2 regions of the Turicibacter faecis genome follow, and region 2 is predicted to be linked to the other one. Evidence: a T-box and tRNA genes for the amino acid it is inferred to sense, from the RefSeq annotation. Region 2 holds a T-box; the other holds one or more tRNA genes.

Region 1 (15,745 bases), 140 kb from region 2:
TCGAGTCCTAGTTGGGGCGCCATAAAATATTATCTTTTAGAAAGATTATATTTGAAAAATTAATATAAAATGAAGGCGGAGTAGCTCAACTGGCTAGAGCGTACGGTTCATACCCGTGAGGTTGGGGGTTCGAGTCCCTCCTCCGCTACCAAAATAAATATGGAAAAATGGAGGAATACCCAAGTCCGGCTGAAGGGATCGGTCTTGAAAACCGACAGGGCGTGAAAGCGTCGCGGGGGTTCGAATCCCTCTTCCTCCGCCATATTAAAATAAATAAACATCGCGGGGTGGAGCAGTTGGTAGCTCGTCGGGCTCATAACCCGAAGGTCGCAGGTTCAAGTCCTGTCCCCGCAACCAAAAGGTCCAGTGGTGTAGCGGTTAACATGCCTGCCTGTCACGCAGGAGATCGCGGGTTCGATTCCCGTCTGGACCGCCATTTAAATAAAAGGCTTGGTAGCTCAGTCGGTAGAGCAAAGGACTGAAAATCCTTGTGTCGGCGGTTCGATTCCGTCCCAAGCCACCATTTAAGAATGGGCTATAGCCAAGCGGTAAGGCAACGGACTTTGACTCCGTCATGCGCTGGTTCGAATCCAGCTAGCCCAGCCAATGATGTCCTGCTAGCTCAGTTGGTAGAGCATCTGACTTTTAATCAGAGGGTCAGAGGTTCGAGTCCTCTGCAGGACACCATTTTAAAAAAAGGCGCGTGCCTGAAATAATGAAATGCCTGGGTGGCGGAACTGGTAGACGCACAGGACTTAAAATCCTGCGGGTGGTGACACCCGTGCCGGTTCGATTCCGGCCTAGGCACCAAAAAGGTCCAGTAATGATAGCAAGAAGGTCACACCTGTTCCCATACCGAACACAGAAGTTAAGCTTCTTAGCGCCGATTGTAGTACGAAAGTGCGAGAGTAGGACGTTGCTGGGCAATAAAAAAAGCCTCAATAGCTCAGTTGGTTAGAGCACTTGACTGTTAATCAAGGGGTCCTAGGTTCGAGTCCTAGTTGGGGCGCCATAAAATATTATCTTTTAGAAAGATTATATTTGAAAAATTAATATAAAATGAAGGCGGAGTAGCTCAACTGGCTAGAGCGTACGGTTCATACCCGTGAGGTTGGGGGTTCGAGTCCCTCCTCCGCTACCAAAATAAATATGGAAAAATGGAGGAATACCCAAGTCCGGCTGAAGGGATCGGTCTTGAAAACCGACAGGGCGTGAAAGCGTCGCGGGGGTTCGAATCCCTCTTCCTCCGCCATATTAAAATAAATAAACATCGCGGGGTGGAGCAGTTGGTAGCTCGTCGGGCTCATAACCCGAAGGTCGCAGGTTCAAGTCCTGTCCCCGCAACCAAAAGGTCCAGTGGTGTAGCGGTTAACATGCCTGCCTGTCACGCAGGAGATCGCGGGTTCGATTCCCGTCTGGACCGCCATTTAAATAAAAGGCTTGGTAGCTCAGTCGGTAGAGCAAAGGACTGAAAATCCTTGTGTCGGCGGTTCGATTCCGTCCCAAGCCACCATTTAAGAATGGGCTATAGCCAAGCGGTAAGGCAACGGACTTTGACTCCGTCATGCGCTGGTTCGAATCCAGCTAGCCCAGCCAATGATGTCCTGCTAGCTCAGTTGGTAGAGCATCTGACTTTTAATCAGAGGGTCAGAGGTTCGAGTCCTCTGCAGGACACCATTTTGAAAAAAGGCGCGTGCCTGAAATGATGAAATGCCTGGGTGGCGGAACTGGTAGACGCACAGGACTTAAAATCCTGCGGGTGGTGACACCCGTGCCGGTTCGATTCCGGCCCTAGGCACCAAAAAAGGTCCAGTAATGATAGCAAGAAGGTCACACCTGTTCCCATACCGAACACAGAAGTTAAGCTTCTTAGCGCCGATGGTAGTACGAAAGTGCGAGAGTAGGACGTTGCTGGGCAACAAAAAAGCCTCAATAGCTCAGTTGGTTAGAGCACTTGACTGTTAATCAAGGGGTCCTAGGTTCGAGTCCTAGTTGGGGCGCCATAAAAAGCCGGAATAGCTCAATTGGTAGAGCAACTGACTTGTAATCAGTAGGTTGCGGGTTCAAGTCCTGCTTCCGGCACCATATTTAAATAATAGGGGTGTAGTTTAACGGTAGAACAGCGGTCTCCAAAACCGTTAGTGTGGGTTCGATTCCTGTCACCCCTGCCATGGCGATTGTGGCGAAGTGGTTAACGCATCGGATTGTGGCTCCGACATTCGTGGGTTCGATTCCCATCAGTCGCCCCAGTATGCGGGTGTAGTTTAATGGTAGAACTTCAGCCTTCCAAGCTGACTGTGAGAGTTCGATTCTCTTCACCCGCTCCAATATGATTTTAACATCCTTCGGGGTGTTTTTTTTATTAAAAATCATATATAATAGTTGAACTGCCAGTGATATTGATTCAGGGAGGTTTATTATGAAAGTGATTATAATCGGTGGTGTTGCTGCTGGGATGAGCGCGGCTGCAAAGTTAAAACGTGCGAATAAGGAAGCCGACGTTGTTGTGTATGAAAAATCTAAGCATGTTTCGTTTGGGGCTTGCGGATTACCTTATTTTGTTGGAAACTTTTTTGAGGATTCAAATAAGATGATTGCTCGAACAGCAGAACAGTTTAATGCTTCAGGTATTTCGGTTAATACAGAACATGAGGTTTTGTCTATTAATACGATGAATCAAACGGTATCGGTTAAAAATTTATTAACTGAAGAGATCTTTACAGATCATTATGATCAATTGATGATTGCAACAGGTGCGAGCGCTATTATTCCTCCGATAAAAAATGTTCATGTAGGGAATGTTTTCACCTTAAAAAGTATGGAAGATGGTCTAGCTTTAAAAAATATGATGGCTAATGAGGCTTTAAAACGTATTGCGATTGTTGGGGCAGGATTTATTGGTTTAGAGGTTGTTGAGGCAGCTAAGCAATACGGGAAAGAGATACACGTATTTCAATTAAATGACCGCGTACTTGTTGATACATTTGATAAGGAAGTTACAGATATTTTAGAGGAAGAATTAAGACAGCAAGGCGTTCACTTACACTTGAATAATACGGTTACTGAGTTAATCGGCGACACTCAGGTGCAAAAAGTTGTGTCAACTGATGGAATATTTGATATTGATTTAGTTGTTTTAACAACGGGTGTTCGTCCTAATACAACCTTTTTAAAGGATAGTGGCCTTGAGATGACGGCAAATGGGGCAATTATTATTGATGAGGAAGGGCGTACTTCAGTACAGGGCATTTATGCCGCAGGAGATTGTGCAACTATTTCTCATCGTTTAAAGAAGGATCCTGCATATATTCCTTTAGCAACTGGTGCTAATAAGATGGGACGTATTATTGGTGAAAATTTAGCTGGGGCTCATAAGAAGTTTAACGGATCTTTGGCCTCTGCTTGTTTGAAGGTCTTAAGTTTAGAGGCGGGACGCACAGGATTATCTGAAAAAGAAGTGCAAGATTTAGGAATTGATTATCGCTCTGTCTTTATTACTGATATGAACCAAACCTCATACTATCCTGGACAATCTAAAATATCTGTTAAGTTAATTTATGATGCTCATACGAAAGTTATTTTAGGGGGACAGGTTGTTGGACGCAAAGATGCTGTTCAACGTGTTAATGTTTTGGCAACGGCTATTTTTGCACGTTTAACGACAGACCAATTGGCAATGTTAGATTTATGCTATGCACCACCATTTTCAAGAACTTGGGATGTTTTAAATATAGCAGGAAGTGTTGCAAAGTAAAGTTTTGAATGAAAGAACTTATGTCAAACATGAAAACTGTTTAAGACATAAGTTCTTTTTTTGTGTCAAATAGAAAAAAAGTCAATATAATAACTAGTAAAGGAGGGATTATTATGAATGAAAATGATAGTGCTCCTATTAACTGTGATGAATGTCATCATGATCAGGAATTCAGTAAAGAAGTATTAAAAGAGGCGGGAGTTACAACGGGTTATTTATCAAAGGAAACTCCACCTATAGACCATCCGATGCATCGCCGATTACATTTTTTGATGTTTTTAATTTTAATCTTCTTTTTCTTAATTGTGGTTCTAATCGGAGGCAGTCGTCTTTCTTTAACAGGGGAGGAAAAATCAAATACGGAATTGGTAGAAATTCCAATTATTTTAGGGGATGTCTAGTGTTTATAGACATCTTTTGTTTATTTTGTCGGAATATGTAATCCTATAATAGGACGGAGATTGTTAGTTTATGTGATATAATGAAAAAAAGTGTGAATTAAGGGAGTGAAGGGTTTGAACAAGAAGGTAAAGCAGTTATTTGAGTATTTATTAGCACTCCGTCATTTAACGAATCAACCGATTCGTGAGATTAAAATGTATGAAAAAACATGGATGTTAGAAGAGTTGCCTGTTGGTGAAGGATGCTTTCTAGGAGGAGCTGGTGTTGATTCTCGGGCCTATCTAGAGGTGCACCAACAAGTTTTTAAAAATGATTATCCTTCTTTTGACGATAAAATAGGACAGGTATTATCGTTATTAAAATTTGATTACACTAAAGATGGAAGTTCTGTTTGTGAGGTTAATGAACTTAATATAATTATGATGCAGCAACTTAATCAATTAGAAGAAAAGGCAAAAAAAATTGATTTAAACTTTGTAAATTTAACAGATTGGGAACGTTTATTGCTAGATTTTTTTGCGCCGACAATTGAAAAAAATGAGCTTTTTTTACGCCTTGAGGGAGCGGAGTCGACGATGAGACAGTTGCTAATTGATTATGAGGCTTGGATTAGTAAATGGAGTCAATGGTCACTTGTTCAGAAGAAAAAACGTCAGGTACAAAAGCTTTATGATTACTTTTTTCAATTAAGACAAATGATGAAATCAGAGGAGCATTCCTTTGAAATAATGATGGGAATTGGGATGTTAACTTATCAGTTAAAGCAACCGATTCATCACCCGATGCTTGTAATGAGGCTAGAACTTGATTTTGATGCTGAAAATGGTGTCGCTAAATTATTGCCAGGTACCCGCGGTTATCAACTGGATTTAGAAGTTTTAGCAGGGGTTGAGTTTTCTAACCAACAGGAGATTATGCAATTAAAGGAAAGTATTTTGGATCAGTTTATTTCTCCCTTTGATTCGGAGACAACGGAGGGAATTTTGAGGCAATTGGTTCATTATATGCATCCAAGTGGTGCTTATTTGTCAGCTGATGAAGCGCCATTGGTAAGTAAGTTTCCGATGATTAGGCAACAGAGCATGATAGTTGTAAGAAAGCGGTCAGAGGTGTTGCTCAAGGAAGATTTACAGTCAACGATTGAGTATATCAGTGAGGGCGGGATGATTCCAAAGCCGCTTCAAGCGATTATCGATGTAGATGGATTGAAGCAGACTGATTCTGAGGCGCGGGAGTGGAAGAAAACGTGTGAGCAATTATTATTTCCCTTACCTGCGAATGAGGAGCAAAAGGATGTGGCAAGAAGGCTCGCTAATAATATTGCCTTGACTGTACAGGGACCACCGGGTACGGGGAAAAGCCATACGATTGTTAATTTAATTTCTCATTTGTTAGCGCATGGAAAACGTGTGTTAGTAACGAGTGAAAAGGATAAGGCGCTTCGTGTTCTTCTTGAAAAGTTACCGGAGGAAATTCAACCTTTATGCGTGTCTTTTTTAGGGGGAGATCGGCAATCATTAGCCCAAATTGAACAATCTATACGAACAATTTCTGATGGATTAGCTACCTATGATACCAAATTATTGGAAAAAGAGATTCAAGTTTTAAGTCGCCAATTAGACATGGTTCGTCGTCAAATGAGTTTGACTAAAGGTAATCTGGTTCGTTTTAAAGAGTTAGATGCTAAAGGTCAGATGTGGAAGGATAAGCTCTGTCAACCGTATGAATTTGCCCAAATGGTTGCGGCTCACTACGAACGTTTAGGCTGGATTAAGGATAAGGTTGACATGGAGGCGCCCGTCCCTTTAAGTGAGGACCAGTTTATCACTTTATGGGAATTAAAGGGATCATTGCCTAAGCATCATCAAGACGTGGCCCATCTCAAGTTACCCGCCCTCAATCGTTTAATGAGTCTAGAGGAGTATCGTAAACTATTAAACGAGGAAAGGGGATATTTGACACGGATTGAAGAGCTAAAACTCATGCCGAAGCTGTACGAACTTGAAGAAAATCGAACATTTATTGAAGCATTGAGTCAGCAACTCGAACCACTGTGTCAAAAGATTGATAAATTAAGGGATCCGCTAGAACAAAGGATTTTAGAAGAATGTTTACTCAATGAGGAACGTTCACTTATTTGGGAGACCGTTTTTAATCGATTAAAGGATATTATGAATCGGTTAAATGAGATTGAGGTGCTTTTAGTTAGTGATATTATTGAGTGTAATTATTATGATCATCCTAAATATGATCAAATGATGACGTCATTGAAGGAAAGACTTCAGTCAGGTAAAGGAATTGGCGGCCTTTATTTAACATTTAATTCAGATGTTCGTGCTTTTTATGAGAATACGCGCATTAATGGACATAAAATTTCAACCTTAGATGAATTAAACCGGATAGAGGCTTGGCGACAAAAAAGTGAGTTATTACTCAAATTCTCGAAAATATGGAATAAAAATATGGCCCCAAATGGCGGTGATTATATCGAGGGGAATGAAACCCAGGTCCTTTTCGCGCATAATCAAAAAATGAAACAGTTTGGGATTATTATGGAATGTCTAGCGGAAATTAAGCAATTAAATGCTTTTTTAAGCCCTATTATTTCGGGCTATAAGGATATTGGTTATGATAATTTATCTGATTTAAAGGCGCTTTCCTACTCTATTGAACTGACCAAAAATAAAATGAGACAAAAGGGATGGCAGGATGTGTATCAAGTATTATTAAATAAATATAAGCCACTTTTAATCGGTGAACAGATTCACTCGATTGGTCAGGAAATTTATGATGCACTTGTTAATAAAGATTTGGCCTTATTTTCGGAGAAAATTGCAACGATTCAATTTTTGAATCAGATGAAAGAACAATACCAACACTTTTATGAGTTGTTGAATGTATTAAAAGGGACAATGCCTCTTTTTGCAACGGAAATTACGATGAAAATAGGGGTGAAAGAACCGCTACCTGGAACCCTTCAAGAAATGATTGATTATGCTAAATTGGTTACCTTTTTAGACTCACTAGAGGATTGGAAAAGCGGTGAGTTAGAAACAAAACTTAGGATGCTTGAAAAAGAGGAAACATCCCTTATAAAGCAATTAATTTTTAAGATGACGTGGAATAATCTTTTAAATCGGGTTACCCTAGAGGAAGATCGTGCTCTGCAAACATGGATGCAAGTCATGAATCGTATTGGAAAGGGAACGGGGCGCCAAGCTCAAAAGTTTAGGAGAGAGGCAAGGCTTGAAATGGAAAAGTGTCAAAGTGCAATTCCGGTTTGGATCATGCCCGCTAAGGAGGCCATTGAAAACTTCAAGGTGAATCCGGAGTTATTTGATGTCGTAATTATTGATGAAAGTAGCCAATGTAATGTGTTGAGCTTACCGCTATTAATGCGTGGGAAGCGTGTGGTTATTGTCGGAGACGATCAACAGATTAGTCCCGTGATGCCTGGAATTTCGGATGCCTCAGTTAAAAGTTTAATGGATCGTTATTTATATAATATTGAAAATGGCAATACATATGATTTGAAAACATCACTTTATGATATTGCATGTCGAGTTTTTTCAAGTAAAGGGAAGTTGATGTTAAAGGAACATTTTCGTTGTGTTCCTGAAATCATAGGTTTTTCAAATAAGCTCGCCTATTTTAATGAGATGATTCCATTAAAGTTACCTGAGTTATCAGAGCGGATCGGGCAACCTGTCATGTCTATTTACGTTGAGAATGGTGCGCGTGATGAGCGAAAGACGAATCTTAACGAGGCCATCCGTATTGTTGAAGATATTAAGTCTTGTGTTGAAAATAAGAATTATGAAGGTAAGAGTATCGGGGTTATTTCGTTATTAGGAGGGGAACAGGCTAAGTTAATTCAGCGGTTACTGTTAGACGCAATTGGCGAGAAGGTAATGGTTGAACGTCAAATTATTTGTGGTGATGCTTATTCATTTCAGGGGGATGAGCGTGACGTGATGTTTTTATCGCTTGTTATCGCACCCAATATGAGATATAACGCATTAAATAAGAAAATGTATACGCAACGATTCAATGTTGCGGCAAGTCGAGCCCGTTCTCAAATGCGACTGTATCATTCGGTAACATTGAGCCAGTTGTCATCTGAGGATTTAAGATATGAATTATTAGCGTATTGTCAGCATCCGAAACCTATGTATGAATTAGTGAGTCGCGAGTGCGAGACGATGTTAGAGTGTGATGTGAAAAAGGCGTTAGAGTCTTACGGTTATGCTGTTAAATCTAAAGTATCTATTGGAAAATATCAGATGGACCTTGTGATTGAGAGTGGACGTTACAGATTAGCGATCGAGTGTGATGGCGATACGTTCTATGGCGTTGAAAAGATTGAACAGGAGATGGAACGTCAACGTGTTCTTGAAAGAGCCGGATGGACATTTATACACCTTCGCGGAAGTGTTTTTTATCGCAATCAGGAAAAGGCGTTACAACCTATTTTAGATCAAATTGAAAAACTAGATCGGGGGTTAATAACTTAGGGGCTATTTCCCCTAAGTTATTTAAAAGAAAATTTAAAGAAAAAATAGCAGTTTCAGGGTTGATTTTTACCTCAAATTTGGTATAATAAAAATGTAAGTGAATGGCGGGTATGGCGGAATTGGCAGACGCGCTAGATTTAGGCTCTAGTACCTTCGGTGTGCAGGTTCGACTCCTGTTACCCGCACCAATTTATATCATGAAAGGTGTCCTCAGGGACGCCTTTTTTGCGTTTTCATATTCACGGAAATAGCTTTAAATTGAAGATCTCTAAGCGGTTCAATCATAACCATAGAAATCGAGGATAACTTAGAGGTCGTATTGTCTATTTTTGTTTTAAAATAGAAAAAAGAAAAAATCAAATTTTCTTGATGAGGCGAGTATAATTCAATATAGATTGTAGAAAAGGAAAGTTGTGAAAGAAATGAATAGACGCCTAGAAGAGAAAAAAGAACAGGTTGCATTAAAGATTTCTTTAGGAGCGGGTATTTTATTTGTACTAGTTGAGCTCTTAGTCGCTATTTTATCAAAGTCTCAGGCTGTTTTAATGGATTCGGTTTATGATACGTCGGAGCTTGTTATGATTTTATTTTCATTAAAATTAGTTCCGCTTCTTTATAAACCAGTGAGTGAAAAACAGCCGTATGGTTATTCTCAAGTTGAGTCATTATTTATTGCGATTAAGGGATTTGTTCTTGTTTCGGTAACCGTTGCATTAATCGTAAATAATGTTCAGATTATGTTTCACGGCGGACGAGATGTTCAATTTTTACCGATTGCCTACTTTGAGTTATTTGCGACGGTTCTTGGAGGAGCCGTGATGTTAATTTTAAGAAGGATGAATCGTTTGGCGAATTCGCCAATTTTAAGAACAGAAATTATGGAGTGGACGATTGATGCGGTGGCTAGTTTTGGAATGGCCCTTGCTTTTTTCTTGCCAGCGTTAATTCATCATCCATGGCTTGAGCGCATGCTTCCCTATTTAGATCAGGTGATTGCCATTTTTTTATCATTTTTTGTATTACCCCTACCTATCCGTGCCGTTGTAACAGCTATGAGAGATATTTTCTTAATGGCCCCGGAAGAGGAAACAATGAGGATTATCAAGGAAAAATGTGAACCTATTTTAACGTATTATGGATTAGAAGAAGCAACCTATGATGTAGTTCGTACGGGAAGAAAAGTGTGGATTTCAATTTATATTTTACCGATGGATGAATTTATATCTGTTACACTCTATTCAAAAGTCCAAGATTTGTTGGAGGTTTCATTGGCGGAAGAGTTCAACGATTTTTATATTGAGTTATTGCCAGATATTTTATAAATGAACCCGATCATTCATCTCGTCTATTTAGGAGGGGAGTCTTATCAAACCCATAGGAACGACACGCATAGTGGTGTGGCTTCTATGGGTTTGATTTTTATGATTTAAGCGGGAAAAACGTGGTTTTTAGGTATCTGAATAAGATGCAAATGGCAATTTTGTATATATAGACGGAGAAAACTGTATTTTTTTGTTTTAATGCATATAGTTAATAGTAGGCTAAATCTGATGTGAAAAGGGGGAGTTTACGTGAAAAAGAAAATCTGTATTTTATCGATTGATGGGGGAGGAATCCGCGGAATCATTCCTGCAAAAATTTTAGTAAGATTGGAGAAGTTGTTGCAGGAGTACAGTCGAAATCCTCAAGCAAGAATTAGTGATTATTTCGATTTAATCGCGGGAACAAGTACAGGGAGTATTTTAACAGGGCTCTATTTATGCCCAAGTGATGGTGAGAGGAAGATGGCCAAATATACAGCCCAGCAAGCGTTAGATTTATATTTAAATGAAGGGGCCAAATTATTTCAACGTTCTTGGAAAACAAAGTTTTTTGACTACTTTGGGCTGCTAAATCCGTTATATAAAGAGAATCGGTTAGAGGACATCCTTACCGAATATATAGGTGATTTAAGGCTATCGGAGCTATTAAAACCGTGTTTAATCCCGAGTTATGATATTGAAAGCGGGAAGGCGGTATTTTTCAATCAAGTAACGGCTATTAAAGATAAGAGCCGTGATTTACTTGTTAAAGATGTCATTCGGGCCTCAACAGCTGCTCCAACTTATTTTCCGGTAAAAAATGTCTTAAACCCTGTCCATCATCATTCACACACGTTTATAGATGGGGGATTGGTTGCGAATAACCCAACATTATGTGCGTATATTGAGGCGTGTAAATTTGAAGGATATTCCGATACAGATGATATTATGATTCTATCTCTTGGAACAGGGGCAAGGGATCAAACTTATCAGTATCAGCATTCTAAAAGATGGGGAAAAGTCGGCTGGATTGTTCCGCTAATTCATATTTATGGCTCAGTAGGGTCACAAACGGTCGATCATCAATTGGTACAACTTTATCAACGCCATCATATTCGAAGTCAATATGTTCGAATTGAACCGAATTTAGGAAGTTTTGGAGTGAGCCATGCCATGGATGATGTAAGTATAAAAAATATCTTGGCGCTAGAGGCAGTAGGAGAGCGGATGGTTGAAGAGTATGATGAACAATTGAAAAGTTTTGTTCGTCAACTTTGTCTGAATCACGACTTAAAAGTCTCAAAATAATCAATGGTAAAGAAGAATTGGGGGCTAGTTTTACACCACCTTCTTCTTTTTATAGGTAGTCAAACACCTCAAAAAAGGGGCACTTTTAAAAGGAATGAAGAAGAGATAGGGTCTAGTACCTTCATCGTAGACAAAAAAATAAAAGCGACACTATCAATGATGATAGAATCGCTTTTGGGTCTACTACGGAGGTACTTTTTCTTATGCAAGCCAACAAGATTAATCGCCACTTTACTTATTCCAAGGAATTAAAACTTCATGCCGTTAAACTTTATTTGTGAACAATTGAAAATCCAAGATCCAAAGCGTATTTATGTTTGGGCGAAAGTTTATTAGGATCAAGGTGAACTGGCTTTCATTGACTAACGAGGCAAAAAGGCCACAGGGCGTCCTAAAACAAAACTGAGGATCTTTGAAAAAGAAGTGGAATATTTACGTGAACACCATTTATTATTAAAAAAGTCAATCAAGAGAAAAAAAGGGGGGCTAAGGACACAAGATGAATTTGAATTTATTCATGAGCATGCCAAAGAACTTTCCCTTAGCCGTCTTATTTAGCTTAACCTTTGTTTCGTCATCAGGCTATTATACTTGCTTAAAAAGATATGCTACACCCCGTGTTGATCGTGACGAGGAGTTTTATCGTTTAATTTTAGACGTGTTTAATGATTCGAATGGGATCTAGGGTGTAAGAAGAATTAAACAGGCATTACTTAACAAATACGGATGGATTGTTAATCATAAATGCAGTCGTCGTATTAGGCGTAACTATCCCTTAGCCTGTGTTTTACCTAAGCCTAAGTTCAAGCATCGCCCATAACCTCTTATAATACCAAACGCATTCAAAAAAATACGGTATGAGTCCCGTTGAATAGAGACTTCATACCGTATAAATTCGCTTTTTATTAAAAGAGGGCTTGGATTCCTGTTAAGAAGACAATAGCAATCGCAAGCGGTGCAATAAATTTAGTGATTGTTAAATAAATCATCGTTGTTTTAATGGAGCAGGCCCCTTGCTGTAATTCATCGGCTACTTCATCTTTTTTCATGATAAATCCGAGGAAACTAATGATAAGCAACCCTCCAATCGGCAGAATCACATTAGCCGATAATAAATCCATCCAATCAAATAATGTATTCCCATTAAAAGAAAGGGTTGTATTTGGTGTCTGTGATAAAGAGCAGAAGATTGCGATAATGATGACGGCAATACTGGTTAATTTTAAGGCCTTCTGGCGATTAACATTTAGCTCTTCGGTCACATACGTAATAATAACCTCAAAGATCGAAATAACAGAGGTTAAAGCGGCGATAAATAAGAGTAAGAAGAAGAGGGCCCCAAAGATATTTCCACCTGGCATTTGTAAGAAGACATTTGGTAATGTAATGAATACAAGACCTGGTCCGGACGTTGGATCAATTCCAAATGCGAAGACAGCCGGAAAAATAGCTACCCCTGCGAGTAGAGCAATCATCGTATCGGCCACGGCTATGGAGCAAGTCACCGTTGATAAGTTTTCCTTCTTACTAATGTAAGATCCATAAGTTAACATCGTTCCCATCCCGACGCTTAAAGAGAAGAATGAATGACCGAGTGCGTCTAAAATAGAATTTATCGACACTTCACTAAAGTCAGGTTTAAATAAAAATTTTAACCCTTCAGCTGCACCAGGAAGTGTAATAGCTCTCACCACAAGTAAGATAATGATTCCAACTAGTCCTGGCATTAAAATTTTAGTATATTTTTCAATACCATCCTTAATTCCACCGAATAGAACGACAACTGCTAAGAGAGTGAATATAATCGTATAAATAATAGGCGTATGTCCCGATGAAAAATGATGAAAAGTTTGGGTAATTTGCTCAGAAGACATGCCCGAAAAAGCGTTTGTTAAGCTTAATAAAAAGTAGTGAATCGTATATCCTGCAATAACGGTGTAAAATCCAAGAATCATAAAAGCGGCAATGATACCCAACCATCCAATAACAGGCCATTTCGTATTTGGTGCTAATTTTTTAAATGATCGCACGGCGTTTGCTCCACCGCGTCGTCCAATAATAAATTCTGCTAATAGTACAGGAAGCCCTACTCCGAGAATAGAAATTAAATAAATGAGAATAAAAGCAGATCCCCCATTTTCTCCAACAATATAAGGGAACTTCCAAATGTTACCTAGACCAACTGCGGATCCTGCAGCGGCGGCAATTAATCCAAACCGTGAACTAAATCCATCACGCTTTTGTGTTATTGTTTCTTGACTCATAAAAAAACCTCCTACCATTCTACTTGACATCTTTTTTCATGTCACTCCTCTTTCCTTTTATACTTCTTTAAACCTACCCACCTACAGTACCTACTTCATGGTTTAAATTCATAAAAGTGAGTCTATTTTAGCATTTCATAAAAGGTTTGAAAAGGGCGATGCTTTTGAAAATAAAACGTTTTTTTGTCGAATATATAGAGAGTTCAAAGAATAAAAAGTAAAAAAAAAAGGGAAGATAATGTACGTGAGGTTATTTATTTAAATGGGAGGTTTTAACATGGCAATTAAATGTGGAGCACATAATTGTGTACATAATGATAATCACGGAAACTGTTATGCGGGTGTGGTAAATGTACGTGGTGCACACGCGGTGACAACAGATGAAACCATGTGTAAAAGTTTTGCCGATCAAGATTTAAGAGCAGACGCTGAATTTGCAATGGAATTTAATGCAGCACCTAAAAAAGCAGGCGTAACTAATATTAAATGCGGAGCATGCCAATGCAAACATAATGAAAAGCATAAATGTCATGCGCATGATGTTCAAATTAACGAAGTAACAGCAAGTTGTGAAACATTTGAACAATAATAGAGATTGTAAACGTCATTAAAATTTTTCATGAGTCTAAGGCGATTTATTCTAGAGTTATAAAACGTCTTAGGCTTTTTTATATTGTAGTAGCCGTCATGAGTTTTTTTCACAAAACTGCTAGTCACTCGCGAAAGTAAGGTTAAATGCTTAGCCATGACAGATATTTTTAAATGGATGTTCTAAAGGAGAGAGGGGCTATCATATACTATGATACATAGTTTAGAGGAGCGAAAATAGATGGAGAGATTGAATATTGGCGTAGATTTAGATGCTATTTTTGAGATGCAGATTAATGAACACAATTGTTATAATCCAGGCCTTTTATTGCCTTTTTGTCAGCGGTTGATGGGGTTAAATCATCAAGTTGTTGAATTGTTTGTCTTCTCCATGCACGATCCATCCATTTCCTCTATCGTTTTTGACAGTTTATCTTATTACGGGTTAAATATTAATCAGCTTATTTTTACCGGGGGGGAGTCGACGGTTTCATATTTACACGCGCTTGAAGTTGAGGTTTATTTGTCATTTGATGAAAAAGGTATTAGGCAGATGAAAGAAAGCGGAATTCTTTCTGGACTTTTGACGAGACAGGGATATAAGGAAACCTTAAGTTTTATTTTTGATCATCGGTTATTTTTAGATGAGATAACGTATCCGGGCCTTGGAAAGTGGTTGCCTCTCATTGGATATTTACAGCAACAAAAGTATCCGATATCGGTTGAATTAATGACGACACGCACGTGTAGTGTTGACCGACTGGTGCTAGAACTTTTTAAAGAATCAAATTGTAAGATTAATGCGATGTGTTTTATCGCATCAGGAAAGGGAGAGGATTTAATTGAACTCTATTCGCCGACGGTTTATTTTTCCGCCTGCTCTCAAGAGGCGCTCAAACCTCTCCCTAATGCAGAGTGTATTTTAAATATTGCCTTTTAGCATGAGTTGATAAAGTAAAAAGAAATCGCTATAATAAGGTTAAGTGGTTATCCCATAAAATGTAAAAAGAGGTGATTGAGATGGCGTATGATTTAAGTGACAAGTTAGTTGTGGCAATTTCAAGTCGAGCATTATTTGATTTAGAATATGAAAATACGATTTTTGAAAAAGAAGGAATTGAGGCCTATACGCGTTATCAAATAGAGAATGAGAATACTGTTTTAGCTAAAGGAACGGCCTTTCCATTGGTGGAGGCGTTACTAGGTTTAAATGAGAAATTCGAAGAGCCTATCGTTGAGGTGATTATTTTATCAAGTAATAGTCCGGAAACTGCCTTAAGAGTATTTAATAGTATTGCAGAGTATAAGTTAGATATTGTACGTGGGGCATTTACTGGGGGTGAGGCAAAACATCCTTATTTAGGAGCTTTTAATATTGATCTGTTTTTATCACGAAATGAAAAGGAAGTTCAAGATGCCATTGATCAGGGGGTTGCAGCAGCACTTGTTTATGATACTCCAAGAGATTACCACCCTAATCAAAAAGAAATCCGTATTGCATTCGATGCAGATGCTGTTGTTTTCTCGGATGAATCGGAGTTAATTTATAAGCAAAAGGGATTGGAGGCCTTTTATGAAAATGAAAATGAAAATGCGGAAAATGCAATGAATGAA
Region 2 (15,745 bases):
AGGCACCTGTTTTTTCTAATGTTTGAAGGTAAGGAATAAATTCAATGGACATCCCTCCAACGTATAGGCCGATAAAGGTAAAGGAAAGAGCGAATACCCAAAATGATTTTATTTTTTGAACGTCACTGAAGGAGTATCCCCAGTTAGCGTCGTGTATGAGCTGTTTTTTAGGATGAATAAGTGGCGTGTGTTGCAGTTCCTTCTTAGAGCGAGGGAGCCGCATAACAAATAGGGCGATTGGCAACGAAATGATGAGTGCCATGAACCCAAATCGTAGGAAGGCGCCCTTATAACCGATGCTTGGATTAGAAAGCCATTTACTTGCTAACTGCTGGAGAATCATGTTTCCAAGTCCTCCCCCGCAAAATGCAATTCCCATGGCGGTTCCTTTATTTTCGACGAACCAACTATTAATTAGCATTGGGACCCCAATGGCGGAGACGATGGAAACCCCAATTTGAAGGAGGATAGAGAGTGCGTAGTAGACAATAATATTTTTTCCAGCTAGGGACATAGCAGCAAATCCAATCCCAACAAGAAGGCAACCTACTGTATAAAGTCGTTTAATATTAGGATTAGGGCGTGAGTAGAGTTTACCGATAAAGGGGGAGCAGAGTGCTGAGACGAAAGTTCCGAGTGTAAATAAAAACGCAAATTCGGTATAAGTAAACCCTTCTCCAGAGATAACGAAATTCGTAAACGTAGGTAAAATATTAGCTACGAGGGAATAAGGAACGGCTTGGATTAAAAGACACGCTAAAACGATAATCCAGCCATAGAAAAATGTTTTTTTTCTCATAAATCGTACATTCTTTCTTTATAGATTTAGAAAGGTTAGTTAGGTCGTCATTAAATTTGTTAGGGGGAAAATTAATGACGACCTTATTATTCGTTTGTTTTTCACATGAATCAAATAACAATAGTGATTGACTGGTACGTGAATTTTTCGTTTTATCGATAGAGAAGATCAATCTCACCTTTCTATATGACTTAGTATTTTCATATCGTAGAAAATTATATTTTATAATAAGACGGCAATTAAAAGGATGGCAGTTAATATTTGGATTAATCCGATAAATAAACCATATAATGAGACGGCTTTTCCTTGTTTAATTAAATCTTTTACATTAACACGAAGACCAATTGCTGCTAAAGCGATAATTTCAAATTTATTACTTATTTCCTTACACATAACTGAGATATCATCGCTAATAATGTGAGCAGAGAATAAAGCACATGTAATGAAGAAACCAATAACATACCAAGGAATTTTTATTTTCCCTTTTTCAATTTCTTCGACTTCTTCTTCGAGAATCTCTTTATTTGACTTATGTTTTAAATGTCCAAGTCCAAATACGACAACGACTAAAAAGATGATACGAACAATTTTGAAAATTGTAGATAAATCTTTAACGTGCTCATTGACCATTGCTCCACTTGCAACGACTTGACCTACAGATTGTAAGATTCCTCCAATCATTGCAGATGTTTGAGTTGTTTCGTTATTATATAAAATTTGGGAAATTAAAGGAAGTAAGAACATAAGAACAATCCCAGTTACATTGACAATTGTAATGGAAATTCCTTTTTCTTTATCATTGGCTCCGATGACAGGAGCTGTTGCTGCAATGGCTGATGAACCGCATACGGCGTTTCCACTGGCCATCATATATCTAAAATTATCTGAAAACCCTAGTTTTTTTCCAATAAATAAAGCACCTATAACAGTAATCGCCATTTGAAGAACGATAAATAGAACACCTGAAAATCCAATTTCAGAAATGGTAGAAATACTTAAGGTTGCTCCTAATAATACGATTGAATAAGAGAGTAAATCTGTTTCAGAAAACTTATATCCCTTTTGAAATACTTTTTGATTCAGGAATACATTTCCCACAAACATTCCGAGGAAGATAGCGATTGATGCGGCTCCTAACTTTGGAATGAATGTAGCAATAAACATACTAATGAGCGCAACGATGAGGGAAACTAAAAATCCGGGAATAATGTCAATTATATTTTGGATAAATTTTGATTTGTTTTTTTTCATAAAGAGACTCCTTTCGTTTAATCCAGTATAATTGTAACTACCTATTTATTAATTGTTAAATACAAAATTTTTATGAAAAATATAAGAATTAATTATACATACTGTCTTATAGGTATTTCGTTATAAGAACTATATCATTTATGTATTTAACAAATCTGAGAAAAAATTTTATAATAAAAATGTTAAATTTTTGAGAAAATGATGATGAAGAGGATATGACTTTAGAAAGCCATTATCTGACTCATTAGAAACATCTCATAAAGTTGTCTAATTATTGGATTCATTTAAATGTATAAGAATCAGATTAATCACACTTAATCTATAAAAAAACTCATGAATCAAACATGGATGCCTGATCATTATTTTTTAAAATAAAATCTATTATAGTATTGATTTTTATCTTTTTTTCTATGAGAATTTTTTAATAAAATCTCTAATTTTTTACGAATAGAGAAATCATAGATAGGATTGAGAGGGTAGGCCAATAAGTTACTTATTTTTATATCCTTGATAAACAATGAAGAGACGATGAGTATTTTTTAGACGATAAAAAATGTTCTTCTTGAATATTTTTGTCGGTTTTTGTGATTATATTATTAGACACTTTATAGATAAATGTGTCATTAAGTATTTGTTTTCTATTCTATATTTTCATTTGATATAGGAATGATTGAGAAAACTATCTGTTCAAATCATTTTACTTAGTGAATGACTTATTTATAAACAGTACGAGGAGTGAAATAAATGAGAAAATTGTATTTTAACGGAACTATTATCACGGTGAATGAAAATCAGCCGACTGTAGAGGCCGTTTTAATTGAAAATGGAAAAATTATAAAAGTAGGTTCTAAAGACGAAGTGTTTGAGTTAAAGGATAGTGAGACAGAGCTTGTTGATTTAGAAGGAAAAACGATGTTGCCTGGATTTATTGATTCGCATAGTCATATCACGGCAGTCGCTCAAACGTTAATGATTGTTAATTTAAGCGAAGCAAATTCTAAGGAAGAATTTATTTCAATGTTAAAAGAATACGTCAAAAATAATTCCCCTAAAGCTGGTGAATGGGTGATTGGATTCGGTTATGATAATACGAAGTTTGAAAATGAGGAGCACCCTACTAAATTTGATTTAGATACGGTTACAACTGAGGTTCCAATCTTCGTTAGTCATGCTTCAGGTCATATTTCTACAACGAATTCCAAAGCGCTTGAAGCATTGGGGTATGTTGGAACAGACTATGAGGTACCTGAAGGTGGGGTTGTTCGAACAGTCGAAGGATCAAATGAGCCGAATGGAGTCTTAGAAGAAAATGCGTGCTTAGCCCCTGAAAAAAGAAAAATTATTCCTGCCCCATCGATTGAGACGTTATTAAAATGTATTAAAAAAGCACAAGAAATCTATTCTTCGTATGGATTAACGACTGCTCAAGATGCCGGGGTTGATGAAAATCTTCATCAATTATTAAGTTTAGCAGCTCAAAAAAATGAGTTAATAATGGATGTTGTCGGACAAGCAGTTCAGCACGTGACATTAAAATTATTGAAAAATGAGGGAACACCAAAAAGAGAGTATGTTAACCATTATAAATTATTAGGCGGTAAAACATGGTTAGATGGATCGCCACAAGGTAAAACAGCGTGGTTAACTAAACCGTATTATGAAGTTCCTGAAGGAGAATCAAAAGACTATTGTGGTTATGGAACACAAGAAGATAAAGAGGTTACTGATTATTTTAAATCATTAATTGAAAATAATATTCAAGTTAACGTTCACTGTAATGGGGACGCGGCGGCAGATCAATTTATTAGATGTTATAAAAAAGCGTTAGAAGAAACGGGAAGTCAAACGGATTTAAGACCTGTTATGGTTCATGCGCAAACTGTTCGTGAAGATCAGTTGGATGCGATGAAGGAATTAGGAATTATACCAACGTTTTTCTTAGATCATATCTGGTTCTGGGGAGATTATCATTATGATTCTGTCTTCGGTCCGGAGCGAGCTAATCGATTAAGTCCAGCGAAATCGGCTTTAAGAAGAAATATGAACTTTACTTTACATCAAGACTCCCCTGTTAAAATGCCAAATCAAATCTTAGCGATTCATAATGCGGTTAATAGACAAACACAGAGTGGTCGTATCCTAGGAGAAGATCAACGCTTAACGGTGATGGAAGCCATTAAAGCTTTAACCTTAAACGCTGCCTACCAATATTTTGAGGAAGAGACAAAGGGATCGATTGAAGAAGGAAAATTAGCTGACTTTGTCATCTTAGATCGTAATCCATTAGAAGTAGAGTCATCAAAAATCAAAGAAATTAATGTGTTAGAAACGATTAAAGAGGGTAACACAATCTATAAAAAATAATTATTGTGTAACGAGGTGATTACTTATTTTCACCTCGTTTTGTTTCGTTTAGTCGTTAAGGAGAGATAAGAATGAATATTAGAAAATTACATATTTTTTATAAAACAGCGACGTGCTTAAATATGAGCCAAGTGGCCAAAGAAATGTATATTAGTCAACCTTCGATTAGTCAATGCATATCAGAATTAGAGTCAGAAATGGGTATACGATTATTTGATCGAATAGGAAAAAAGCTCTATTTGACTAATGAGGGAAAGATTTTTTATGAATATACGAGACGGTTATTGAATATTTACGAGGAGGCGGTAGATGCAGTTCAATATTCGAAGACGCATCAAGGTAAAATAGTCATCGGGGCCAGTACAACGATAGGGGCCTATATTATGCCGTATGTGATTCACGAATTTAATAAGCGAGAAAAAGACATTAAAATATCGATGATTATTGATAATAAGCATCATATTGAGGAGCTACTTTTAACGAATAAGGTTGATCTCGCCTTTATTGAAGGGAGCATTGGTGCAAAAGAGATTATTTCGAAAGATATCTGGACGGATGAGCTTGTCTTCATTAGTTCAACTGAGCATAATTGGCGCGAAAAGGAGTATTTAGAGGTCGCAGATTTACAGGATAATGTCTTTATTATTCGAGAAAGTGGGAGTGGGACACGAGAGCGGTTTGAGGAATTTTTAGAAAGCCAAGGGATTACTGTCAATTCGACAATTGAATTAAGCCATTTAGAGGCAATCTTAAATTATGTTAAACTGAATATGGGTGTTAGTTGTGTACCTTATATGTCAGTGATTCGAGAGGAACGACTTCACTCGCTAAAAGTGTATAGGCTCAAAGGCCATGAACTTAATCGTTCGTTATTTTGTGCGATTCATCGAGATAAGTATATTTCGGTGCCGATTAAATGCTTCATGGATTTCTGCGAAGAATTTGATATGTTTAACTCTAAATCATGAGTCATTCAAGGCGATATGCCTTTGAAGAGGTGGAAAAATGATTTGTTTTCATAAGACAGATTGTAATATTAAGTGCGACAAATAAAAAAAGCTCATAAATAGAATTCTTTGTTATAGAATGAAGTTACCACACCAAATTCTTAACAAGGAGATCTATTTATGAGTTATAAACATCTTAACACATTTGAGCGTACACGTATAGAAGTTCTTTCAAAACTGGGTTATTCAACGAGACAAATTGCGGGGCAATTAAATCGTCATCATTCAACCATTGCTCGTGAACTAAAACGAAATACTCAAAAGACGTATCAAGCAGAGCTAGCAGATGAATTAGCCGAGCAACGTCGCTTAGTTTGTCATCGTCCAGAGACCAAATCTGAAGAAGTTATTCAAACCATCCAACATTATTTAAAGTTAACCTGGTCGCCTGAACAAATTTCTAATACGGTTTTAAAGGGTGTTATTTCATTCAAAACTATTTATCGTTGGATTTATGACGGAACGATTTTGTTAGGGGATTTAAGCTGTTTAAGGCAAAAGGGAAAACGCCGAAAACCACGAGAAACACGCGGACGATTTAACATTGGGACATCAATTCATCAACGTCCGAAAGAGGTAAAAAAACGTCAGGCATTTGGTCATTGGGAACTTGATACAGTTGTTTCAAGCCGTGGTAAAAGTAAAGGATGTTTAGCTACATTTATTGAACGTCAAACACGATTTTATGTCGCCGTTAAAATCGAAAATCGCTCAGCATCTGAAATGTACCGAGCGATTAGTGAGTTATATGAACATTTTCCTAAAGACACCTTTAAAACTTATACCGTTGATCGAGGAAAAGAGTTTGCTTGTTATTCCAAAGTAGAAGCAGATTTAAAGGTTCCTGTTTACTTCGCTGACGCCTATTCCTCTTGGCAAAGAGGAAGTAATGAAAATGCCAATGGTCTTCTTCGAGAATTCTTTCCGAAGAAGACGGACTTAGCACGAGTTAGTGAGAAAGAGATTGATGAAGCCCTCCTCCTCATTAATCATCGACCACGAAAATGCTTAGGTTGGAAAACTTCATTCGAGCTATTTCATGAGAAACTGTCGCATTTGTATTGACAATTCTTCATAAAAAAAAGACAGCGATTCTTATTGTTTGAATCGTTGTCTTTTTTATAATCGATAAGGGGTCACGAGGTTCTATTTAATGAGAACCACCATTACGAATGACGTTCACGTCACATGTTGCATGTTTAACAATATCAAGAGAGACGCTTCCTAATAAGAAACGGTCTAGTCCAGATTTATTGCTTGCACCGCATACAATTAAATCGACATCGTAACCGGGTGCAATGACTTCAGCAATCGCAAGTCCTGGCGATGAGCTATAAGTCTGAACCACTTCTATTTCTTTAATTCCCTCTTTCGTTGCATCTTCTTTAAATTTATCTAAGACACCATCCATATAATCTGAGAAATCTTGTTTAAAAATATAGGTCGTTGCGAGCATTCCCGTTGGATCGATTGGGGTATAAATAATTGTATTTTTTTTAATATGACAGATTGTTAATTTGGCATTGAACGCACGTGCAGTTTCAACGGCTGATCTAAAAGCGGTTTTTGATTTTTCACTATCATCAACAGCGACTAAAATATTTCGGTACATCATAGATTCCTCCTCATGATCATTCATTTCAATTCAATAATTAATCTCTCACACTAATTACCTTTATATGGTTATGTATTTATTATATGAAAAAACTAGATATTTTATGCTTATTCGTATCGTATTTCCTTTACCTTGAGGCGTTTAGTCTCATTTAATAATAGGCACTAGAGGTGATTAGGGTGGGCATAGACGCTTTATTAAGAGAAATGAGGTTTAGGGCTGCGAAAAAGGGGAGATAAATAGGGGGATCCGGTAGTTAGCATTCTTTTTAGAGGGACGGGGAATAAAAAAATCAGCGTACAGAACGCTGATTTTTTTTGTCTTATAATTTAATGATTTTAACTTCCCCTGGTTGTAAGTGAAGACGTAAATTATGGTTATTGTCAAATTCATGAACTTCACGTTGCCATTCATGAGTTGAGAATAATAATGATCCTGTACACCATGTGTTTCCTGAATTTTTACGTAAATCTTCAATGTGTACTGTTACGTCAATTGGACGATACATATCTGTACTTGCTACAATAATGAAAGTGTTATTGTTGAAGTGACCACGTTTTCCTTCTTCAATGTATCCAAATCCAATGGCAGGATCACCTAAGTTATCAAATCCAAGTGGAACGAAGTTACTTAAGTTTCTAAACGTTGATAAATGGTTTTTACGAATTTGTGAAACAGCTTCTAATGTATCAGGTAATTCCCAACGCATATGATTTAAGTAGTGAATTGCAAATTTATCAAATAACGCTAATTTTCCGAAGTAACGATCGTTGTGCGGTAAAATATATTGTTCATAATCACGGCAATCAAGTCCTGTATTCATTGGCTGAATTTCATAAACCTCTTGCCCTGAGTTAATGAAAGGAACCCCGTTAGGCATAAACATATTCATCACTGTTAACATTTTTGATAGCGTGCGTCCACCTTCGCGAGCAGCTAAACGAGGAGTATCGTGTGTTTCCCCTCCAGCAAATACTGGACATGGTAAGTGTCGTGACTCATACATGAATTTGTGTGTGCGGTGTTCAAATGTACGAGGTTGTTGGTAGAATCCGTATCCGATGATCATGTTATATCCATTATCGCGTGATACTTTTGCATTTTCATCTTGTAATTCTTCAGCGATGAAGCAGAAGTCTGGATCGTTTGTACGCGCATTTTCAATAATGCGATGGATTAATTCAGATGGAAGGGCGTGTCCCATATCGATACGAGCCCCATCGATTCCATAATTTTGTTGATAGAATGGAATAATATTTGATAAAGTTGCCCATAATCCTTCGTTGATAATATTACCTTTATATAAATTTGATTTAATTGTATCGAATAAGATATAAGGAGGAAGATCTTGGCCACCTAAATATTTTTGGCTCTCAACTGGATGATCCATGTACATACGGAAGAAAGTAACATCTGTCCAAGGTGGTTGAACGTCGTTAATATGGTCTGAGAAGGCAGGTGCAACAGTTAAACCAAATTCGCGACTAACGATATCTAAAATAGAAGCTCCTGGTGTTTGACGGTATTCTTCAACGACACGTTCCCATTTTTGAGGATCGATGATGTTTGGTGCGTATGAGAATTTACGAATGTGATTCCATACAGATTGTGATGAATAGACTTGTGGTAAGTATTCAGGTTTTGGCGCAAGTGTATTACCAAGTCCAGGTACATGTGGTGGGTAATATTCATGGAACGTATCGGTATATACCCAGTAGAACCAATCTGGATGTTCTAAAATTAAGTCACTTTCAACCGAATTCGTTCTAGGAATGATGTCAATCATGACTTTCATATCTAAAATATGACATGCTTCAACGAATGCCTGGAATTCTTCTTCTACAGTTAAGTCTGAACCTGTCATATTATCTTTTAAACTTGGGTCGATTTCAAAGAAATTACAAACTCCGTAAGGAGATCCTAATTCACCTTTTTTATCTTTTAATGAAAATTTTGAAATAGGTAACATATAAACCGTATCCACACCCATTTTTTTAAGTAACGGAAGTAAGACTAATGATTTAACAAATGTTCCCGTTTCGTTTAAATCGTATAAGTTATGATTTTCTAAATCACCGCTGCGGTCATGATCCCATGACGTCGATGTACGTACCATCATTGAATAAACAACTGAATCTTTGATCCAGTCTCCCCCTAAATAGCCAGGTTTAGCCTCATATGCTTGATTGATTTGACTAATTGACTGATTATAATTCACGTTTTCCTTTGCTTTTGGTAAGATGTAAGACTCGATTACTTCACTGTAGAAGTTGTATGGATTGACGATAAGCTCTCCCCAACTCGTGCGCACCATTTCTTCCCCTTGATAGTTCCAAGCATTCCATAAATCTGGAACCACGTAATTATAAACGTCATTTTTTTGGTCATGCTTTCTTAATGTATGTAATAATTTTTGTAATTTACTCTCCCTCACTATTTATTCCTCCGTTTCCATAAATGCACATTTATTATATCATCTTTAAGGGGAAAAAAATAGAAAACTCGCATGAAAGAGGCGAGGTTGTAATCGGTTACTGATAGGGAGAGTAATATTTTTTGTTAAAATGAGGAATATTTTTATAAAATGTTGTTTGAATATTAAAGAGGTAGCCTAAACTATAGGAAGTAGCATGAAGAGGTGATAAGATGTTTTATCCGGCTCTAATGATGAATTTTTATCGATTCTATCAGCCTAAAACGAAAGCTTGCTTAATTTTTTATGAAAAGCAAGCGACTCAAATAACAGATCCTAAATTAAAAAAAGAAGCATTAGCCAGTCTCAAACAAAAGGCATTTCATTGTTATGGGGCATCTTTTTATGCCTCCTTAGTCCCACAAAGTAAACAGTCTGATTATTTATGTTTTATGACTGCCTATCAAAGTATTTGCGATTATCTTGATAATCTAGTGGATCAGACTCCTATTATAAACGAAACAAATTTTAGACGATTGCATCAATCGTTATTAGATGTTTTTAAATTGACGCCGCCAAGTCAACATTATTATCAGTATCAAACCCAACAACTCGATTCGGGGTATTTGAATTTACTCGTACGAATTTGTCAAAGATGTTTAAGAACGATTGATAATTATAAAAGATACCAACCTTATTTTTCACGTTTAGCACGACTTTACGTGGATTTACAAGTGTATAAACATTTAAAAGTGAGCGAACGTGAAGAGCGTCTGAAGCAATTAAAAGTTGAAAATGAAAAGTTAGCTGAAGGACTTACTTGGTTTGAATTTGGTGCGGCGTGTGGTTCAACGCTTGGAATTTTTACGATGGTTGCCTATGCGATGAATCAAGAAAAGTATCAGGTGACTCCAGACCGTATTTTTCAGTCCATGTTTCCCGGTGTTCAGCAACTACATATCATGTTAGATTATGTAATTGATTTACCAGAGGATTTAGCGGATGGCGAGCTAAACTTTTTTTCTTATTATAAGAATGACGATGAAGGAATCGATCAAATCCTTGAATTATATCGGCGAGTTCAACGCGAGGTGGAGCATTTACCGGAGAAAGTGTTTCACCAAACGATTAATGATGGATTGTTTGCTCTATATTTAGCAGAAGGGTTGAGGAAAAATCCAATGCTAAGAACATTCGAAAAAAAAATCATGAAAAATTTAGGGTTAAGGGCACGCTTTTTACTTCATCATACAAAGAAATTCGTCCGATCTTAAAAATAGGGGGAGAGGAGCTTTGTCGTCTCTCCCCCCCTGAAACTTGGGCAACGAGAAAACAGTCTCGCGATGAAATAATGTTTTAGTATAGTTACTTGTTTAAGTGGAGCTTTTCTAAAAAATGAAATTGGCAATCGAATGTTTTGGACGATTAGCGGTTTAGATAGGACATAAAAAGGCTCTAGATTCATTATTAATATATAAGGATAAAAAAAAGTTACCTTTCGGTAACCTTTTTTAATGGAGTTTTTCAATGGCAATAATAAACGGGGCCGTTTTTCGATTGGTGAATTGATAGGTGAGCACTTGATACATTTTTGAATCTAATTCATGAAGACGTGACTCCAGATGATTTCGTTCGATTTTTCCTTCTAGGTGCCCGTGGTAAATGACAAGGATGATAATCCCGTTTTTTTTGAGCAATGAGAGGAGATCAGTGACTGCTTTCCATGTCGTTTCCCCGTGGGTAGTGATGGCTTGGTCACTTCCAGGAAGATAACCTAAATTAAAGATTGCAGCACTCACTGGTTGGGTCACATAATTAGACAGGTTTTCATGTCCATCATGAATGAGACTCACTTGAGTGAGGTTGGCAGCCTCTAATTTATGTTGTGTATTGATAATCGCCTCTTTTTGAACATCAAAACTGTAAACATGACCTGTTTCCCCTACAAGTTCCGCTAGGAATAAGGTGTCGTGTCCATTTCCTGCTGTTCCATCAATCGCAACATCACCGGGAGATAGAGCCCGTTCGAGTAAGTGTTTTGAGAAGGGAAGGATACGTTCTAGTGTCTGAGCCATGTTACTTTTCCTCCTTTTTGTAAAGGCGACCTTGGTAAGTATTTCTTTCCTTTAATCGATCGTCGATGGCGTTTAACACTTCCCATTTTTTGAGGCTCCACATCGGACCAATGAGTTCCTCACGAACGGCGTCACCTGTTAGTCGGTGGATAACCATATGAGGAGGAAGAATTTCGAGTTGATCAACGACTAAGTCTACATATTCGTCTTTTTCCATGAGTTTTAGTTTGCCTTTTGTTAGCATTTTGTGCATCGGTGTTCCGTCGATAACATGAAGAAGGTGTATTTTAACCCCTTGTACATCGAGTTGGGCAACTGCTTTGGCAGTTTCGAGCATCATGTCATGTGTTTCATTTGGTAAGCCATTAATGATATGGATGATGACATCAATATTTTTTGCTCGTAGTTTTTGAACTCCTTCAACTAGTGTTTGGTAGTCATGTCCGCGATTAATGAGTTTTCCTGTTTGGTCGTGCATCGTTTGAAGCCCCAGTTCTACCCATAGGTCAACTTTTTTATTCAGCTCTCCTAAATATTCAACGACATCATCTGGGAGGCAGTCTGGGCGTGTTCCGATGGAAAGGGCGACGATGTTATCATCGCATTCTAATACAGCTTCATATTTTTTTCGTAAAACTTCAAGCGGGGCATGAGTATTCGTAAAGGCTTGAAAATAGGCGATATATCCCGCTTCGGGCCATTTTTGATGCATCATTTCTTTTACTTGGTTAAATTGAGTTTTTAAATTGTCTTCCGGATTTCCGGCAAAGTCTCCACTTCCTTTTGTACTACAGAATGTGCATCCTCCATATTTAACTGTTCCATCAATGTTTGGGCATGTAAATCCTGCATTGATCATGACTTTAAATATTTTTTGATGGTATTTTTCACGTAAATGATAATTTAAGGTGTGGTATCGTTTATCAGAGTAACTATATGGAAAGGGATTATTCATCGTTTTTTCCTCCTTTAAATGCTTCGTTTATTTAGTATCTTGTCGATGATATCAAAGATAACAGGTATGCTGAACGATTCAAGCTCTCCGGATCAAGGCGGTCAGTCATTCGTTCTTGAACCGCTTGAATCTCATAAGCGCCGCTTGTTTGAAGCGGGATCTGTTCTCTAAGATTTTGGGTACTTTTCTTTTTAGTTTGGCGTTCCTTCTAATTTTTTAAGCGATTCAAAACTTATTTAGACGTCTATATTTTATCATAGAAAGGGAGGGGCAGGCACGTGATATTGTCTAAGGACGTTTTTTCCAACGGTTTTTTGTAAAAAATCTTGTTTTTTGGGTAATGTTTGATATAATTTTTTCTATAATAACCTTATAGATAGATAGAAACGATGAAAAGGATTAGTAGTAAGACGAGGCTATTAAAGAGAGCGAATGGTTGGTGGAAATTCGTATAGAGTCCCTTATGAACTCACCTTGGAGTTGCAGTTGTGAAAAGAAGTAAGAGCTGCCGCCTGTTTGGCGTTAAAACAATGAAGGGGTAAAAGCTTTTTAAGGTTAGCTTTTGCAACTAAGGTGGTACCGCGTCGATGACGTCCTTAGCTCGTTTTAAGGTACTTTTTTTTATGCTTAAAAAGGGTAACTCGCTTCATCGCTTTGTGTGTAAAAGGACTGCCGATTAAAAAGTGACAGGAATACCCTTAAATGGGTATATAGGAGGTAATGTTATGGCATTCGATCATCAACAGATTGAAAAAAAGTGGCAAAAATATTGGTTAGAAAATAAGACGTTTAAGACATCTGATGATTCTTCAAAACCAAAATATTATGCATTAGATATGTTCCCATACCCATCAGGAGCTGGACTTCATGTCGGGCATCCAGAAGGTTATACGGCAACAGATATTGTTTCACGTATGAAACGTATGCAAGGATATCGTGTCTTACACCCAATGGGATGGGATGCGTTTGGATTACCGGCTGAACAATATGCATTAAATACAGGAAATGACCCACGTGAATTTACGGATATTAATATTAATACGTTCCGTCAACAAATTCAATCGTTAGGATTCTCTTACGATTGGGATAAAGAGTTAAATACGACGGATCCAAAATATTATAAATGGACACAATGGATTTTCACACAACTTTACAACATGGGACTTGCTGAAATTAAGGACATTGAAGTAAACTGGTGTGAAGGATTAGGAACAGTTCTTGCCAATGAGGAAGTTTTAAACGTGAATGGAAAAATGGTTTCAGAGCGTGGAGAACATCCTGTTATTAAAAAACCGATGAAGCAATGGGTGCTTAAAATTACTCACTATGCTGAACGTTTATTAGAAGATTTAGAAGGTCTAGATTGGACGGAAAGCATTAAAGATATGCAACGTAACTGGATTGGAAAAAGTGAAGGGGCATTAATTAATTTCAAGGTAGATGGAACGGATGCTTCATTTGATGTTTTTACAACACGTCCAGATACTGTTTTTGGAATCACTTATGTCGTTTTAGCGCCAGAACATCCACTTGTAAGTGAAATTACAACCCCAGAATATCAAGAAGCTGTTCATGCTTATCAAGAATCATCGAAGGCAAAATCAGATCTTGAACGTACGGAATTAAATAAAGAGAAATCGGGAGTTCCAACAGGTGCCTTTGCGATTCATCCAATAACAGGTGAAAAAGTTCCTGTTTGGATTGGAGATTATGTCCTTGCAAGCTATGGAACAGGTGCGGTAATGGCAGTTCCTGCACATGATGAGCGCGACTATGAATTCGCAAACAAATATGATTTACCAATCAAGCAAGTTATTGAAGGAGACTTATCAGAAGGTGCTTTCACAGGTGATGGAGCTCACATTGAATCTGACTTTATTAATGGGATGAATAATACTGAGGCGAAGACGGCCGTGATTGATTGGTTAGAAGCTCACGACTGTGGATCACGCAAAGTTAACTACAAATTACGTGATTGGTTATTCTCACGTCAACGTTATTGGGGAGAGCCATTCCCAGTTATTTTATGGGAAGACGGAACAATGTCTGTACTCGAGGCGGACCAATTACCACTTGAATTACCAGTAATGGATAATATTAAGCCATCTGGAACAGGGGAATCACCACTTGCTAATGCAACAGAATGGTTAGAAGTTGTTCGTGAAGATGGAGTTAAAGGGCGTCGTGAAACAAATACGATGCCACAATGGGCCGGAAGTTGCTGGTACTACATTGGATATATTTTAAAACAAGGTAACGATTATGTTGGATTAAATACAGAAGAAGCAAAACAATTATTAAAAGAGTGGTTACCAGTTGACCTTTATATCGGTGGGGCAGAACATGCGGTATTACACTTATTATACGCTCGCTTCTGGCACAAAGTTTTATTTGATTTAGGAATCGTTGAGACGAAAGAACCATTCCAACGTTTATTTAACCAAGGAATGATCTTAGGGGAAAACAACGAGAAAATGTCTAAATCAAAAGGAAACGTTGTAAATCCAGACGATATCGTTGAATCACATGGCGCAGACACACTGCGTTTATATGAGATGTTTATGGGACCTCTTGATGCAGCAATCGCTTGGTCAACAGAGGGTCTTGATGGAAGCCGTCGTTTCTTAGATCGCGTATGGCGTTTATTTGTCACACCAGAGCACACATTAACAGAAAAAATCACGGTTGATAACGATGGAAAATTAGATAAAGTTTACCATGAAACGGTTAAAAAAGTGACAGAAGACTATGAAAAATTAAGCTTTAACACGGCGATTGCACAAATGATGATTTTTGTGAATGAGGCGTATAAAGCAACAAGTATTCCACGTGAGTATGTAGAAGGATTTGTTAAATTATTAAATCCAATTGCTCCTCATATGACGGAGGAAATTTGGTCTGTTCTTGGTCATGAAAATACAGTGACTTACGAAGCATGGCCAACTTATGATGAAGCGAAGTTAGTATCTGATACAATCACAATTATCGCTCAAGTTAATGGTAAATTACGTGCACGTATCGATGTTGCGGCGAATATTTCAAAAGAAGAAATGTTAGAATTAGCAATGGCTCATGAAAATGTTCAAAATTTCGTAGCGGGTAAAGAAATTGTTAAAACAATTGCTGTTCCTAAAAAATTAGTGAATATTGTTGTAAAATAAGAAGAAAAGCTCATGGATTTTATCCATGAGCTTTTTTTTACTTCTGCGTTAAGATATATTCGTGAATATAGTGGGCAACTCCACTCTCTTTATTAGATTTTGTGG

Evidence for each region. The T-box of region 2 lies ahead of leuS (leucine--tRNA ligase). A T-box ahead of a tRNA ligase gene usually reads a tRNA of that ligase, here a tRNA-Leu.
Region 1: it has a tRNA-Leu gene. The T-box ahead of leuS (leucine--tRNA ligase) is inferred to sense a tRNA for this amino acid. The anticodon was not compared.

Annotation. Positions count from the first base shown of each region.
Region 1 covers NZ_AP028127.1:1,635,571-1,651,315, reverse strand. The annotation lists tRNA gene AACH31_RS07975 (tRNA-Asn) at 1-22, shown strand, start outside; tRNA gene AACH31_RS07970 (tRNA-Met) at 75-151, shown strand; tRNA gene AACH31_RS07965 (tRNA-Ser) at 170-262, shown strand; tRNA gene AACH31_RS07960 (tRNA-Met) at 282-357, shown strand; tRNA gene AACH31_RS07955 (tRNA-Asp) at 361-436, shown strand; tRNA gene AACH31_RS07950 (tRNA-Phe) at 448-523, shown strand; tRNA gene AACH31_RS07945 (tRNA-Gln) at 532-606, shown strand; tRNA gene AACH31_RS07940 (tRNA-Lys) at 612-687, shown strand; tRNA gene AACH31_RS07935 (tRNA-Leu) at 723-810, shown strand; rRNA gene rrf (5S ribosomal RNA) at 817-925, shown strand; tRNA gene AACH31_RS07925 (tRNA-Asn) at 936-1,012, shown strand; tRNA gene AACH31_RS07920 (tRNA-Met) at 1,065-1,141, shown strand; tRNA gene AACH31_RS07915 (tRNA-Ser) at 1,160-1,252, shown strand; tRNA gene AACH31_RS07910 (tRNA-Met) at 1,272-1,347, shown strand; tRNA gene AACH31_RS07905 (tRNA-Asp) at 1,351-1,426, shown strand; tRNA gene AACH31_RS07900 (tRNA-Phe) at 1,438-1,513, shown strand; tRNA gene AACH31_RS07895 (tRNA-Gln) at 1,522-1,596, shown strand; tRNA gene AACH31_RS07890 (tRNA-Lys) at 1,602-1,677, shown strand; tRNA gene AACH31_RS07885 (tRNA-Leu) at 1,713-1,801, shown strand; rRNA gene rrf (5S ribosomal RNA) at 1,809-1,917, shown strand; tRNA gene AACH31_RS07875 (tRNA-Asn) at 1,927-2,003, shown strand; tRNA gene AACH31_RS07870 (tRNA-Thr) at 2,010-2,085, shown strand; tRNA gene AACH31_RS07865 (tRNA-Trp) at 2,098-2,171, shown strand; tRNA gene AACH31_RS07860 (tRNA-His) at 2,174-2,249, shown strand; tRNA gene AACH31_RS07855 (tRNA-Gly) at 2,254-2,327, shown strand; gene AACH31_RS07850 (CoA-disulfide reductase) at 2,420-3,754, shown strand; gene AACH31_RS07845 (hypothetical protein) at 3,868-4,155, shown strand; gene AACH31_RS07840 (AAA domain-containing protein) at 4,270-8,670, shown strand; tRNA gene AACH31_RS07835 (tRNA-Leu) at 8,775-8,858, shown strand; gene AACH31_RS07830 (cation diffusion facilitator family transporter) at 9,093-9,992, shown strand; gene AACH31_RS07825 (patatin-like phospholipase family protein) at 10,242-11,279, shown strand; gene AACH31_RS07820 (hypothetical protein) at 11,779-11,964, shown strand; gene AACH31_RS07815 (sodium-dependent transporter) at 12,185-13,543, opposite strand; gene AACH31_RS07810 (DUF1540 domain-containing protein) at 13,821-14,132, shown strand; gene AACH31_RS07805 (5'-nucleotidase) at 14,373-15,071, shown strand; gene AACH31_RS07800 (5'-nucleotidase) at 15,152-15,745, shown strand, end outside.
Region 2 covers NZ_AP028127.1:1,775,132-1,790,876, reverse strand. The annotation lists gene AACH31_RS08865 (conjugated bile salt MFS transporter) at 1-799, opposite strand, end outside; gene AACH31_RS08860 (YeiH family protein) at 1,022-2,050, opposite strand; gene AACH31_RS08855 (amidohydrolase) at 2,795-4,414, shown strand; gene AACH31_RS08850 (LysR family transcriptional regulator) at 4,486-5,382, shown strand; gene AACH31_RS08845 (IS30 family transposase) at 5,542-6,486, shown strand; gene AACH31_RS08840 (universal stress protein) at 6,572-7,033, opposite strand; gene AACH31_RS08835 (alpha-amylase family glycosyl hydrolase) at 7,359-9,470, opposite strand; gene AACH31_RS08830 (DUF2600 family protein) at 9,683-10,723, shown strand; gene AACH31_RS08825 (class I SAM-dependent methyltransferase) at 10,961-11,524, opposite strand; gene AACH31_RS08820 (TIGR01212 family radical SAM protein) at 11,526-12,479, opposite strand; T-box leader at 12,860-13,080, shown strand; gene leuS (leucine--tRNA ligase) at 13,205-15,640, shown strand; gene AACH31_RS08810 (Cof-type HAD-IIB family hydrolase) at 15,678-15,745, opposite strand, start outside.